2 regions of the Luteimonas sp. TWI382 genome follow, and region 2 is predicted to be linked to the other one. Evidence: predicted binding sites of a transcription regulator. Region 2 holds the regulator's gene; the other holds the start of a gene.
What was found. The regulator FliA, encoded in region 2, starts transcription of late flagellar genes. The targets are predictions, from matches to a motif close to TAAAGTTTNNCNNNCNNNGGCCGATAA.
Positions count from the first base shown of each region.

Region 1: the regulator FliA is predicted to act here: its motif matches at 2,507-2,533, upstream of ABE505_RS13250 (CheR family methyltransferase).

Region 1 is NZ_JBDJNS010000022.1:52,242-59,542, reverse strand. Features, by position in the region: gene ABE505_RS13255 (methyl-accepting chemotaxis protein) at 68-2,431, shown strand; gene ABE505_RS13250 (CheR family methyltransferase) at 2,566-3,435, shown strand; gene cheD (chemoreceptor glutamine deamidase CheD) at 3,438-4,025, shown strand; gene ABE505_RS13240 (chemotaxis response regulator protein-glutamate methylesterase) at 4,025-5,101, shown strand; gene ABE505_RS13235 (DUF1684 domain-containing protein) at 5,207-6,175, opposite strand; gene ABE505_RS13230 (TonB-dependent receptor plug domain-containing protein) at 6,181-7,301, opposite strand, start outside.
Region 2 is NZ_JBDJNS010000006.1:2,744-10,044, forward strand. Features, by position in the region: gene ABE505_RS05580 (chemotaxis protein CheA) at 13-1,989, opposite strand; gene ABE505_RS05585 (protein phosphatase CheZ) at 1,993-2,610, opposite strand; gene cheY (chemotaxis response regulator CheY) at 2,607-2,999, opposite strand; gene ABE505_RS05595 (RNA polymerase sigma factor FliA) at 3,022-3,777, opposite strand; gene ABE505_RS05600 (MinD/ParA family protein) at 3,774-4,625, opposite strand; gene flhF (flagellar biosynthesis protein FlhF) at 4,612-6,147, opposite strand; gene flhA (flagellar biosynthesis protein FlhA) at 6,318-7,301, opposite strand, start outside.

The sequences.
Region 1 (7,301 bases), on a different contig from region 2:
CCCGCGCCCGGATCGCAGACCGCATCCGGGCCGTTTTTCCATCCGGCCGCCTACGGGGGATTGCCGCATGCACTGGTTCTCGAATCTCAAGCTCGCACCGAAACTGATGCTGGCATTCGGCGTCGTCCTGGTCCTGATGATCGCCCAGGGCGCGGGCGGCTTCGTCGGCCTGCGCGCACTCAACAGCGTCACCGACCACCTGGCCGACAACACGCTGCCGACGCTGACCACGGTCGGCGAAACGCGCGCCCTGCTCGGCGAGTACCGCGCGGCCTCGTACCTGGGCCTGGTGCGCGCCAGCGAGCAGGTCAAGCGCGATGCCCGCGAACGCACCGCGGCAATGGAAAAGCAGATCGAGGCGAACATGGCGTCGTACGCGCCGCTGATCGTCTCTCCGGAAGAGCGCAAGCTCTACGACGGCTTCGTGACTGCCTGGACCGACGCCAAGGCCTCGTACCACGAGGTCAACGAGCTGATCGAACTCGACCTGCCCGACGACGCCACCGACACCTTCATCGGCCGCACCCGCGATCTGCACATGGCCGCCGGCAACGCGCTGCAGGCGCTGCAGAGCGAGGCCGACCGCCAGGCCACCGAGGCCCGCGAGGAGGCCCAGGCGGTGCAGGCCGGCTCGAGCATCCTGATGGCGGTCATGCTGCTGGCCGGGATCACCGGCGGCATGGTCATCGCCTGGCTGATGGCGCGCAATCTCACCGCTGCCACCCGCTCAGCGGTCGGGTTCGCCAACGACGTGGCCAGCGGCAAGCTCGACACCCGCATCGACGCCAGCCGCCGTGACGAGATCGGCGACCTGCTCAAGGCCATGCAGCGCATGCAGCACGACTTGCGCGAGCGGATCGAGCGCGACCAGAAGATCGCCAACGAGAACCTGCGCATCCGCACCGCCCTCGACAGCGCCTCGACCGGGATGATCGTCACCGACGAGAAGTTCGACATCCTCTATGTCAATCCCGCGCTGCAGACGGTGATGGGCGACAACGCCGAGGCCATCGCCGCCGAGCTGCCGCACTTCGATCCGGCCAAGCCGCTGATCGGCGCCTCGCTGGCGACGTTCGAACTGGACGGCAAGCCGGACCAGCGGGTGCTCGCCAGTCTCAAGGAACAGGGCATCGCGCATCGCGAAATGCACTACCAGGACGCCTGCATCGCGCAGATCATCTCGCCGATCCGCGACGAGCAAGGCCGCGACATCGGTCTGATCGCCGAGTGGCGCGATCGCACCGGAGAAGTCCGGGTCGAGGCCGAAGTCGCGCGCATCGTGTCCGCAGCCGCGGCCGGCGATCTCGACCATCGCGTCGCGCTGGAGGGCAAGCACGGCTTCATCCTGCAGCTGGCGCAACAGCTCAACAGTCTGCTCGACGCCAACGCGGTCAGCCTGGCGCAGGTCTCGCATGTGCTCAATGCGCTCGCTTCGGGCGACCTGACCGCGCGCATGGACGGCGATTTCCACGGCGTGTTCGCCCGCATGCGCGACGACGCCAATGCCACCGTCGCCCAGCTCACCGCGATCGTCGCCCGCATCCAGGACGCCTCGGCCGCGATCGGCACCGCTTCGACCGAGATCGCCTCGGGCAACGACGACCTCTCGCGCCGCACCGAGCAGCAGGCGGCCAATCTGGAAGAAACCGCCGCTTCGATGGAGGAACTCACCTCCACCGTGCGCCAGAACGCCGACCACGCCCGCCAGGCCAACCAGCTCGCCCAGGGCGCGGCCACTGTCGCCTCTCAGGGCGGCGAAGTCGTCGGCCAGGTCGTTTCCACGATGGCCGACATCGAGGCTTCGTCGCGCAAGATCGCCGACATCATCTCGGTCATCGACGGCATCGCGTTCCAGACCAACATCCTCGCGCTCAACGCCGCCGTCGAGGCCGCGCGTGCCGGCGAACAGGGCCGCGGTTTCGCAGTCGTCGCCTCGGAGGTCCGCACCCTCGCCCAGCGCAGCGCCAATGCCGCCAAGGAGATCAAGGGCCTGATCGACGACTCCACCGGCAAGGTCGCCAGCGGCGCCGCGCTCGCGGGCCAGGCCGGTCGGACCATGGCCGAGATGGTCGCATCCGTGCAGCGCGTGACCGACATCATGGCCGAGATCTCCGCCGCCTCGCAGGAACAGGCCGCCGGCATCGAGCAGGTCAACCAGACCATCGTGCAGATGGACGAGACCACCCAGCAGAACGCCGCGCTGGTCGAGGAAGCCTCGGCCGCCGCGCGTGCCATGGAGGAGCAGGCGACAGGCCTGGCCGACGCGATCTCGATGCTGCGGATCGAAGGACAGGCCGTGGCCGCACCCGCGGTGCAGGCGACGCGGTCCTCCCCGCCGTCGCCCCGCAAGCCGGCACCGGCCGCGCCGCGTCCGGCGACACGCGCCCCCGCCGCGCCCGCCCTGGCCGAGGCCGACTGGGCGGAGTTCTGATCGACGCCGCCGACACGTGACACGCACAAGGCCCGGCCCTGCGCCGGGCCTCGTGCGTGGTGGCACCGATCGCGATCAACTTCGTCGGCGCTGCGCCGATAACCCCATCGAGTCTTTCTGACGCGCCAGTCGCCATGAGTGCCGCTTCCCTGCCCCATCCTCCAGGCGATGCACGCCAGTTCGTGTTCGCCGACCGCGATTTCCGCCGCGTGTGCCAGCTGATCCACGACCGTGCGGGGATCGCGCTGGTCGCCAGCAAGCGCGACATGGTCTACGGCCGACTGTCGCGGCGGCTGCGTGCGCTCGGACTCGACGACTTCGGCGATTACCTGGCGCTGCTGGAAGGCGATCCCGACGGCGAGGAATGGCAGGCGTTCACCAACGCGCTGACCACCAATCTGACCGCGTTCTTCCGCGAACCGCATCATTTCGAGACCCTGGGCACCCAACTGCAACGGGCCGGATCGGGCCGCAAGCCGCTGGTGCTGTGGTCGTGCGCGGCCTCGACCGGCGAAGAGCCGTACTCGATGGCCATCACCGCCTGCGAGGCCTTCGACACGCTGCAGCCGCCGGTGCGCATTGTGGCGACCGATATCGACACCCAGGTCCTGGCGACCGCGCGCCAGGGCGTCTATCCGATCGAACGCGTCGCCGCGCTCGACGCGGACCTGCGGCGCCGCTTCTTCCAGCGCGGCACCGGGCCCAACGCCGGCAAGTGCCGGGTGCATCCGGCACTGCAGGCGCTGATCGAGTTCCGCCCGCTGAACCTGCTGGCCGGCCGCTACGATGTCGGCGGCCCGTTCGATGCGATCTTCTGCCGCAATGTGATGATCTACTTCGACAAGCCGACCCAGCGCGCCATCCTGTCGCGGCTGGTCACGCATATGGACGCCGAGAGCCTGCTCTATACCGGGCATTCGGAGAACTACCTGCACGCCGCCGACCTGATCCAGCCCTGCGGCCGCACGCTGTACCGGCGCCACTTCGCGGCAACCGCCCCGTGAGCATGCCGCCCAGCGATGCGGTGATGCGCTACCGGGACCCGCAGTTCCAGGTGCCGGCGGCCAAGCTGCTGCCCACCCAATACCTGGTGGTGGACGACGGCACGGCGCTGGTCACCGTGCTCGGCTCGTGCGTGGCCGCGTGCATCCGCGACCCGCTGCTGCACCTGGGCGGCATGAACCACTTCCTGCTGCCCGATGGTGGCAATGGTGACGGGGCGCCGGCGCGCTACGGCAGCTATGCGATGGAGGTGCTGATCAACGAGCTGCTCAAGCGCGGCGCCAGCCGCCGTCGCCTCGAGGCCAAGGTGTTCGGCGGCGCCAACGTGCTCAAGGGCTTCACCAACAACCCGGTGGGCACCCGCAACGCCGAGTTCGTGCGCGGCTACCTGGACGCGGAGCACATCCCGGTAGTGGCCGAGGACCTGCAGGGCATCCATCCGCGCAAGGTGTGGTTCTTCCCGCAGACCGGCAAGGTGATGGTCTACCGCCTGCCGCACGCGCACGGCGCCGAAGTGGCGGCCACCGAATCGGCCGTCCGTGCCCGCCTGGCGCGCGCGCCGGTCGCCGGCGATGTGGAGCTGTTCGAATGATGCCGGTCCGCGTGCTCATCGTCGACGACTCGGCGGTCGTACGCCAGTTGCTGACCGAGGTGCTGTCGTCCGATCCGCAGATCGAAGTCGTGGGCAGCGCGGCCGACCCGCTGCTGGCTCGCGAGAAGATCAAGCGCCTGCATCCCGATGTGCTGACGCTCGATGTCGAGATGCCGCGCATGGACGGCTTGGTGTTCCTCGACAATCTGATGCGCTTGCGACCGATGCCGGTGGTGATGGTGTCCTCGCTGACCGAACGCGGCGCCGACATCACCTTGCAGGCGCTGGCACTGGGCGCGGTGGACTTCGTCGCCAAGCCGCGGCTCAACGTTGCACACGGGCTGGAGGCCTACGCCCAGGAGATCACCGCGAAGGTCAAGGCGGCTGCGCGCGCCCAGGTCCGCACCGCGCCGCGTCCGGTATCGCGTGCGGCGGTCGGTCCCGCCGCACCGGCCGAGCCCACCGCCACGCCGGTCGCGCTGCGCTACCGCACGACCGACCGACTGATCGCGATCGGCGCGTCCGCTGGCGGCACCGAGGCGATCCGGGTCGTGCTCGAGGCGATGCCGCCCGATGCGCCGGCGATCGTGCTGACCCAGCACATTCCTGCCAGCTTCAGTGCGCCATTCGCCGAGCGCCTGGACCGCCATTGCGCAATGCTGGTGCGCGAGGCGCGCGACGGTGAGACGATCCTGCCCGGGCATGTCTACCTGCCGCCGGGCGACCACCACCTGCGGGTGCTGCGCGATGGCGCCCGCTGGCGCTGCCGGCTCGACCCCGGCCCGCCGGTCAACCGACACCGGCCCGCGGTCGACGTGCTGTTCCGCTCGGTCGCGCAGGCCGCGGGCGCCAATGCGGTTGCGGCGATCCTCACCGGCATGGGCGATGATGGCGCCCGCGGGCTGCTCGAACTGCGTGAAGCCGGTGCTGCGACGCTGGTGCAGGACGAAGCCAGCAGCGTCGTCTGGGGCATGCCGGGCGCTGCCTGGAAGCTGGGCGCCGCGCAGGAATGCCTGCCCCTGGACCGCATCGCCCAGCGCCTGCTCGCATTGACCCGGCACGAGACGGTCGACTGACACCGCCGGCACCGCAGCGCTCGCCCTGCGGGCATGACGACCGGCCCCACGCCGCAATGCGCCCAAGATCGCTGCGCGCCCCCCCGGCGCGGGATCAACGCCGGCTCAATGCGGCGCGCCGGCATAGGCCTTTTCGCCGGCCAGCACCGCCAGCCGGACCATCTGGCCGTTGGCATCGCGCTGCGCGAGGCGATTGCCCGGCGGCGGCAAGGGACAGGTGGCGTAGGCGGTGTACGCGCACGGCGGGTTGTAGGCGCGGTTGAAGTCGACGACGACGGTCGCATCGTCGGCGACGGGGCCGGTCTGCAGATAGCGGCCGACCGCGTAGGTGTCCCGCCCACTGGTCCGATCCTGGAAGTTGAGACTCAGGCCCTGCTGTGGATCGCCCAGCGCCTCCAGCCGCCAACGGTGTCCATCCTTGTCGAATTCCACATAGCCCGGATTGGGCGTGTCGTGGATGTCGCCGATGATGTTGGCGATCGGCAGGGTCGTGCCCGGCGGGTGGGCCACGAACCGGGCCTGCACCCGCCAGGCCGGATCGGGCTCGAAGAAGTCCAGACCGGCGAACTGCCGGCGCGCCGGCGCATCGGCGTGCCGCACCCGCAGGCCGAGCCGATCGCCGCGGCGGATCAACGAAATCCGGCCCTTGCCCTCGTCGTATCCCAGCTGGGTCCCGCCGTCCCGGCCTTCAGGCTGCAGCGCCACCTCGCCCTGCAGGGGGCGGCCATCGACGGTGACCATCGCGTCCTGGTCAGCGGTGAAGTAGATGCCATCGGCCCGCCGCTCCAGTTCGCCCAGGTGCGGCGGAGCGATGGCCAGGCGGATGTCGTCCTGCGCGCCGCCGCCGACACGCTGTCTGTCGGCCTCGACCCAATGCAGGCCGATGAGGCGCGTCCAGCCATCGGGCTTGTTCAACGCATCGGCGCGCTCGCGCACCCACGCCGCATGCGCCTGGCGAAACTCGGGCGCGGTGTCCACCGAGGCGATCGGCGCCATGCCAGGATCGTCCGGGCGGTCGCAGGCGACGAGCGCCGGGAGCAGCAGGGCCGCGAGTGCGAGCGGACGCGTTCTCATGGTGGTCACCAGGTCCTTGAAATGCCCAGATGCAGATAGCGGCCGTAGGATTCGTGCAGGGCCGTCAGATAGTGGCCGGCGGCGTTCAGCGGCGGCGACGTGTCGAACAGGTTGCGTGCGCCCACGTCCACCGTCGTGCCGGCGAGCGGCCCGCGGGTGAAGGCATGCGCCACCGACAAAGCCCAGCGCTGGGTGGACGGTACGACGAACGGGCTGCGATCGGCATACGCACCGGCGGTCACGCTGCCGATGTAGTCGTCGCGCAGCCGCACCGTCCAGCCGGCATGCTGCCAGAGCAGCGTCGCGCTGCCGCGCCATTCCGGCTTCGCGCCATTGATGCCCACTTCGTTGGCCGCGCCCAGGTTCGCGGCGACGATGTCCAGCGCGCCGCTGTCGATGGCCTCGGCCACCTGCTGCACTTCGATCGGCTTGTGCTGGGTGTAGGCCTTGAGGCGGCTGACGTCGAGCAGCAACGCGAAGTCGCCCCACGCCGTCTCGCGGAACCGCCAGGCCAGGCGGTAGTCCACCCCGGACGCGGTCAGCGGTTGCCGGTTGCGATAGGTGTCGTACACATGGGTCACGACACCGGCCGGCGCGATGCCCGAGCCCTCGAACAGCGCGATGTCCTCGGCGGTCACCGGGGCGCGGACCACGTTCGGGTTGCTGCGGCCCTCGACGACGCGCAGATACGCGTCGTAGAGCACCTCCTCGCCCATGGTGCCGATCGGATTCTCGACTTCGATCCGCCAGGCGTCCACGCTCAGACGCAGATGGCCCAGCCCCGGCCGCAGGAACCGCGGCTCGAACACTGCGCCCCACGACGATTGCCGGGTCGTCTCCGGTGCGACATCGTCGCCGTAGGCCGTGACGGCGCTGACCGACGGCTTGACCTGCGATCCGTTGCTGTAGGCGTTCAGGCAGGCGGTGTAGCCGGGATGCGCGCCCTTGACCACCAGCGCGTGGCAACGCACGGCGTCGTTGTTGAAGCCGAAACCGTAGGTCGGCGGCGCGTTCACCAGTTCCAGGCCGGGGGCGCGGAAGCCGCCGCTGATCGAGCCGCGCAGCAGCAGGCTGTCGTTGACGCCCCACGCCGCGGCGATCTTCGGTTTGGCCACATCGCCGGCAT
Region 2 (7,301 bases):
GCGCGCGGGGGGTCAGGGGCCGCGCAGCGCGTCCACGTCGAGGATCAGCGCGAGCCGTCCATCGCCGATCAGCGTCGCACCGGCGTAGCCAGGCAGGCCGCGCAACGCGCGCGGCAGCGGCTTGATGACCACCTCTTCGCGCCCGCGCACTTCGTCGACGACCAGGCCGAAGCGACTGTCGCCCCGCTGCAACACCACGATGGTCAGCAAGGCGGCTTCCAGCGCAGGCCGGTCGAGCCAGTGCCGCAGATCGAGCAGCGAGAGCGTGTGCGAGCGACGGTCGAGTGCGGCGCGGCCATCGAACCAGTTGACCGTGCGCGCCGGTGCATGCAGTACCTCCTGCACACGGGCCAGCGGCAGGGCGTAGGCGTCGCCGGCCGCGTGCACCAGCAGCGTCGGCAGGATCGCCAGCGTCAGCGGCACCCGCAGCGTGAAGCGGCTGCCGCGACCGAGTTCGGACTGCACCTGGATCTGCCCGCCGAGCTCGCGGATCCGCGACTGCACCACGTCCATGCCGACGCCGCGGCCGGAGATGTCGCTGACCTCGGCGCGGGTCGACAGGCCGGCCAGGAAGATCAGGTGCAGGCATTCCTCGGCGTTGAGGCGCGCGGCCGACTCGGCGTCGATCAGGCCTTTTTCGCGGGCCTTGGCGCGCAGGCGCTCGGGGTCGATGCCGGCACCGTCGTCCTGGACCTCGATGCCGACGTAATCGCCCTGCTGCTGGGCGATCAGCCGGACCTTGCCGGCGCGCGGCTTGCCGGTCGCCTCGCGCAGCTCGGGCGTCTCCACGCCATGGTCGATCGCGTTGCGGACCAGGTGGATCAGCGGGTCGGCCAGCGCCTCGACGAGGTTGCGGTCGAGCTCGGTGTCGGCGCCGACCAGCTCCAGGTCCACTTCCTTGTCGAGCGCGCGGGCGACATCGCGGGCGACCTTCGGAAACCGCGAGAACACCTTGCCGACCGGTTGCATGCGCGTGCGCATGACCGCGCCCTGCAGGCGTGCGGTGGCGTTGTCGAGGGTGGCGACCGCGCGGTCGAGATCCTCGTCGCGCAGGCGCGCGCGCAAGGTCTTGAGGCGGTTGCGGGCCAGCACCAGTTCGCCGACCAGATCGACGATCGCGTCGAGCCGGCGGGTGTCGACGCGGACGGTCTGCTCGCGTTCGGCGGGTGCCTGCGTGGTGCCCGGCTTGGCCGGCGCCGGCGGCGCGGCGCGCGGTGCAGGCGCGGCGGCAGGGGGCGGTGCCGCCACCGCGGCGGCTGCGGGGGCTGGCGCCGCACCGGGCGCGTGCGCGCCATGCAACTGGTCGAGCAGCGCTTCGAATTCGTCGTCGTCGATGATGTCGCCGCCCGCGGCCGGTGCGGCGGCGACCGGCGCAGCGCCCGGGGCGGCCTTGCCGTGCAACTGATCGAGCAGCGCTTCGAACTCAGCGTCGTCGATCGGGTCGTTCGGGCCTGGCGCGGGTGCGGACGCCGATGCGCCAGGCGCGGCGCTGCCGTGCAACTGGTCGAGCAGCGCCTCGAACTCGTCGTCGTCGATCATCCCGCTGCCCGCCGTGGCCGGCGCGGCGGCGGTCGGGGCCACGCGGGCGGCCGGGGCGGGCGCCGCGGGTGCGGCGGTGTCGAGCGCGAAACCGGCGATCAGCTCGGGCGGCGCGTGCGGCACGTCGTCGCCGCTCTCGACCGCATCCACCATCGCCTGCAGCCAGTCGAGCGACTGCTGCGCGGCGTCGAAGTGCCGCGGCAGCAGGGTCGCTGCGCCCGAGCGTGCGGCACCCAGCGTTTCCTCCGCGGCATGGCACAGCTCCACCAGCGCGGTCGCACCGAGGAAGCCGGCGCCGCCCTTGAGGGTGTGGAAGGCCCGGAAGACCGCGTTGAGCTGTTCGCGGTCGTCAGGCGTCTGCTCCAGCTCGACCAGTTGCCCGCCCAGATCGACGAGCAGCTCGCGCGCTTCGAGCACGAAATCGGCGGCGATGTCGGGCGAGAACTGCATCGCTCACAGTCCCAGGCGCGAGAGCAGGTCGTCGGCGTCGTCCTGGCCGACGGTGCCGCTGTCGAGCCCAGCGACCGCCGGGCCGGCGGCTCGCAGGCGGTCCTGCTCGCCGTCGGCGGGCGGCAGCCCAAGTGCGCCCAAGCCCTCGTGCACACCGCGTACGATGCCGGCCACGCGCCGAATGATCTGCCCGCCCAGGTCCTGGTGGCTTTGCGCCAATGCCATCTCACGCAGGTTCTCGCGCAGCGCGTCGATGGTCGCGGTCTGCGCAGCGTCGAGCGTGCCGGCGCGCAACTGGGCGACGTGCGCGCGGCTGTCGTCGATCAAATCGAGCGTGCGGTGCGTGGCCTGCTCGGTCATCGTCACCACGTGGTCGAGACGAGCGCAGGCATCATCCAGCCCTCCCTGCGCGGGCGCGGCCGGTAGGGTGTCGAGCGCCTGCGCCAGTTCGCGCGCCAACCGCCCCAGGCCGTCGACCAGGGTGCGTGCGCGGGCGGCGGCGAGCGCGTCGACCTGGCGGCGCCAGCCGGCCTCGTCGCCGCGTTCGAGCGCTTCGAGTGCGTCGTGCAGCAGCCCGGCGAGCTGGCTGCGGTCGGTGGTCGCCGCGGCGGTCGCGGTCACGCCGCGCTCCCCAGGCGCTCGAAGATCTTGCCCAGCTTCTCCGACAGCGTCTGCGCGGTGAACGGCTTGATGATGTAGCCGTTCACGCCGCTCTGCGCGGCCTCGATGATCTGCTCGCGCTTGGCCTCGGCGGTGACCATCATCACCGGCAATGCGCGGAACTTGGGGTCGGCGCGGATCGTGCGCAGCAATTCGATGCCGGTCATGCCGGGCATGTTCCAGTCGGTGATGACCAGGTCGACCGCATCCTGGCGCAGCACGGCCATCGCGCTGTTGCCGTCCTCGGCTTCGACGGTGTTGTTGAAGCCCAGGTCCGACAACAGGTTCTTGACGATGCGGCGCATCGTCGAGAAGTCGTCGACCACGAGGATACGGATGTTCTTGTTCAAAGCGGGCTCCACGGGAGGGGCATCAGTCGGCGTTGCCGATGCCGGTATCTGCAAGTTCGAAGGCGGACAGGCGGCCGCGCAGGCGCACCACGGCCTGGCCGTGGATCTGGCACACGCGCGATTCGCTCACGCCCAGCACCGCGCCGATTTCCTTGAGGTTGAGTTCCTGTTCGTAGTACAGCGACAGCACCAGTTGCTCGCGCTCGGGCAACAGTTTGATCGCCGCGGCCAGTTCCCGGCCGAACTCGCTGCGCACCAGTTGCTCCTGCGGCGTCGGTCCGCCGTCGCGGTTGGCCGGCTCGACCTCACCGTGGTCCTCGACGTGCGAGTCCAGGCTCAGCACCTGGCCGCGGGCGGCATCTTCGAGCAGGCGTTGGTAGTCGGCGAGCGGCATCTGCAGCTTGGCCGCCACCTCCTGCGCGCTGGCAGCGCGGCCGCTGGCCTGCTCGATCTCGCGGATCGCGGCAGCGGCCTCGCGGGCGCGGCGATGGACCGAGCGGGGCACCCAATCGCCGCGGCGGATCTCGTCGATCATCGCACCGCGGATGCGGATCGAGGCATAGGTCTCGAACGAGGCGCCCTGTTCGGCGTCGTAGCTGCGCGAGGCCTCGAGCAGTCCGATCATGCCGGCCTGGATCAGATCGTCGATCTCCACGCTGGCGGGCAGCCGGGCGGCGATGTGATGGGCGATGCGGCGGACCAGTTCGGCGTGCACCACGACCGGGTCCGGTGCGCTGGTGCGCTGGACGGCCTGGTACTGGCGGGCAGCGGCGTTCATGCCGCCGCTCCCTGGCGCAGCAGGCGATCGACGAAGAACTCGACGTGGCCGCGCGGCGCGGTCGGCGCCTGCCAGCGCGCGACGCGACGTGCGATGTCCACCAGCGCCTGCGACGACGGGCTGCCCGGGTAGGCGCGCACCACCGCCTGCTGGCGCTGGACTGCGGCGCGCAGCCATTCGCATTGCGGCACCGCGCCCAGGTAGTTCAGCGAGACGTCGCCGATGAACCGCTCGCACACGCGCACCAGCTTGTCGTACAGCGCGCGGCCTTCCTGCGGGCTGCGCACCATGTTGGCCACGACCTGGACCCGGTCCAGGCCGCGCTCGCGCGCGAGCACCTTGATCAGCGCATAGGCGTCGGTGAGCGAGGCCGGTTCGTCGCAGACCACGACCACCGCATCCTGCGCGGCCTGGCAGAAGGTCAGCACCGAGTCGGTAATGCCGGCAGCGGTATCGATCACCAGCACATCGAGCTCGCGCTGCAGGTCATTGAAGACGTTGACCAGCCCGGCGTGCTCGATCGGGCGCAGTTCGGCCATGTGCCGGCGGCCGGAGGCGGCGGGCACGATCAGCACGCCCGCCGGGCCCTCGATGATCGCCTCGTCGAGCGTGCAGCGCCCGGCGACGAGATCGGCCAGCGTGAAGCGGGGCGACAGACCCAGCAGCACATCGAGATTGGCCAGGCCCAGGTCGGCGTCGAGCAGCATCGTGCGCTGGCCCATGCCGGCCAGTGCAATGGCGAGATTGGCCGACACGTTGGTCTTGCCCACGCCGCCCTTGCCGCCGGTGACGGCGAGGGTGCGGACGGGCGCAAACGGGGCAGGAGCGGGCAGGTCAGGCGACGGCATGGTGGGGCTTCTGGGCGTCGGGGTCGTGGAGATCGTGCGTGGGGACAATCGGCTTATCGGCATCGCGGCGGAGATCTTCAAGCCGCAATGCGAGATGGGCGGCATTGGCGCGATGCAGATCGTCGGGAATGCGCTGGCCGTCGGCGATCCAGGTCAGCGGCAGGGCGTGGTCGACGGCGACCGACAGCACGCTGCCCAGGCGCCCGGTCTCGTCGAGCTTGGTCAGCACCGCGCCCTGCGGGCGGGCGCCCTCGAAGCGGCGGACGACCTCGTCGAGGTCGGCGAAATGGGTATTGGCCGGCAGCACCAGCAGGGTGCGGATCTGGCGGGCGGCGCGCAGCCAGTGCAGCTGGCCGGCCAGGGCGCGGTCGCGTTGGCTCAACCCGGCGGTGTCGACCAGCACCAGGCGGTAGTCGCGCAGGCGCTGCAGCAGCTGGACCAGGTCGGTCTCGCTGTCGGCTTCGTGGACCGCGATGCCGAGCTGCCGGCCATAGCTGTGCAGCTGTTCGCGGCCGCCCACCCGCACCGTGTCGGTGGTCACCAGTGCGACATCGCGGGCCTGGTGGCGGGCGACGTAGCGCGCGGCGAGCTTGGCGATGGTCGTGGTCTTGCCGGCGCCGGTCGGGCCGACCAGTGCGATGACGCCAGCCTCCTCCAGCGGGTCGATCGGACAGATCGGCAGGCGCTTGGACAGCAGGGCCAGCATCAGACCACGGACGCGGTGGGCCGGGGTGTCGGCCGGCACCTGGAGGGCGATGTCGCGGGTGATGCCGGCATCGAAGCCGTAGTCGTCCATCAGCTCCATGACCTGGCCGCGGGCCGGGGACCCGCGCAGGCGCTCGTCGGTCAGGCGCGCCATCTCGCGCTCGATCATCTGTCGCATCTGCACCAGTTCTTCGCGCATCTGCGCCAGCTCGCCGTCGCTGGCCGGCGCCGGCGGTGCGGGCACGGCGACAAGTGCGGGCGGCGGGGTGCTCGGCATCGCGGTGTGTGCGAGGGGCACGGCCGCCTCCGGCGAGGGCGCGGTCGGCATAACGGGGGGCTGCGACGGAATCCCGTCGTCTTCTGCGTCCACTCTCGTTGCGGGCACTCGACGGCGTCCGAGCAGTTCGGCAAACGACGGAAATCCGGCGCCGGCGTCCGCGACCTCGGCCTGCAAGGCCTCGGCAATCGGCGCGGAGGGTGGGGCGGCAGGGGGCGTGCTGGGCACCGCCTGCGGCGATGCCGCCGCCTCGCTCGGCGCCAGCGCACGCAGCCAGCGTTCGGCGGGCGAGTCGTTCCGGGTCTGGGCCGCCTGCGGTTGCGGCGGCTCGGTCGGCGGCGGAGCCGTCGGTGCATCGCGCCGCTGCGCCTCATCGAGGGCGCGCTGGACCACACTCTCGTCGTAGTTGCTGGCCGCCACGATCTCCACACCCTCGTCGGTGCGGCGATTGGACAGGATCACGGCGTCGGGTCCGTGCGCGGCCCGCACCATCTGCAAGGCGCTGCGCATGTCGGCGGCGACGAAACGGCGGATGTTCATGGGCGGGGGCCGGAAATGGAGAAGGGGGCGTGCGGCCTGGCGCAGGCGAAGGGATCGCTTCGCTCGGGGCGGCCTTGGGGGGCGCTGGGCTGTCGTGTGTGCATCGTGCGTTCTCCGTGGCGGGGCACCGCGTTGACGATGCCCCAGTCCCTACAACCAAGTCCCGCGCTTCAACTGATCGTCCCCAGCAACTTGAGCCGCTTGTCTTCGGGGACTTCGGTGTAGGCCAGCACCGACAGGGTCGGGACGCTGTGCCGGACCAGGCGCGCGAGCGCGGCGCGGACCTGCCCGGGGACCAGCACCACCGCCGGCTCGTTCCTGGCCTCCTGCTGGCCGGCGCAGTCGGCCAGGCTCTGCTGCAGGCGTTCGGCCAGGCCCGGCTCCAGCGCGGCCCCGGTCCCTTGCGCGGAATCCTGCAAGACGCGTTCCAGCGCCGGTGCCAGCGTGTAGACCGGCAACTCGGGCGCCGGGCCGGCGATCTCCTGGACGATGAAGCGGCCCAGCGCGTTGCGGACCGCGGCCGTCAGCTGGCCGGGGTCCTGGGTGTGCGCGGCGTGCTCGACCAGCGCCTCGGCGATGCGGCGCAACTGCCGCACCGGGATGCGCTCGACGAGCAGGTTCTGCAGCACCCGGACCACCACCGCCAGCGGCAGCGCCTTGGGCGTGAGGTCCTCGGCGAGCTTGGGTGCGCTGCGCGCCAGGGTGGCCAGCAACTGCTGGACTTCCTCGTGCCCGAGCAATTCGGGCGCCTGTTCGCGGACCAGATGCGAAAGGTGGGTCGCGACCACGGTCGCTGGATCGACCACGGTGTAGCCCGAGGCCTCGGCCTGGGCGCGCTGGATCGGCAGGATCCACAGCGCGTCGAGCCCGAACGCCGGGTCCTTGCCCGGAATGCCCTCGATCGGTTGCAGCGCGCCGCCCGGGTCGAGCGCCAGCAGGCGGTCGGGATGCACCTCGGCGGTCGCCACCGGCACGCCGTGGACCAGCAGCCGATAGGCGGTGGGCGACAGTTCGAGGTTGTCGCGGATGTGCACCGGCGGAATCAGAAAGCCGATGTCCTGCGTGAGCTTGCGACGCACGGCCTTGATCCGCGCCATCAGTTCGCCGCCCTGGGCCTTGTCGACCAGCGGGATGAGGCGATAACCGACTTCCAG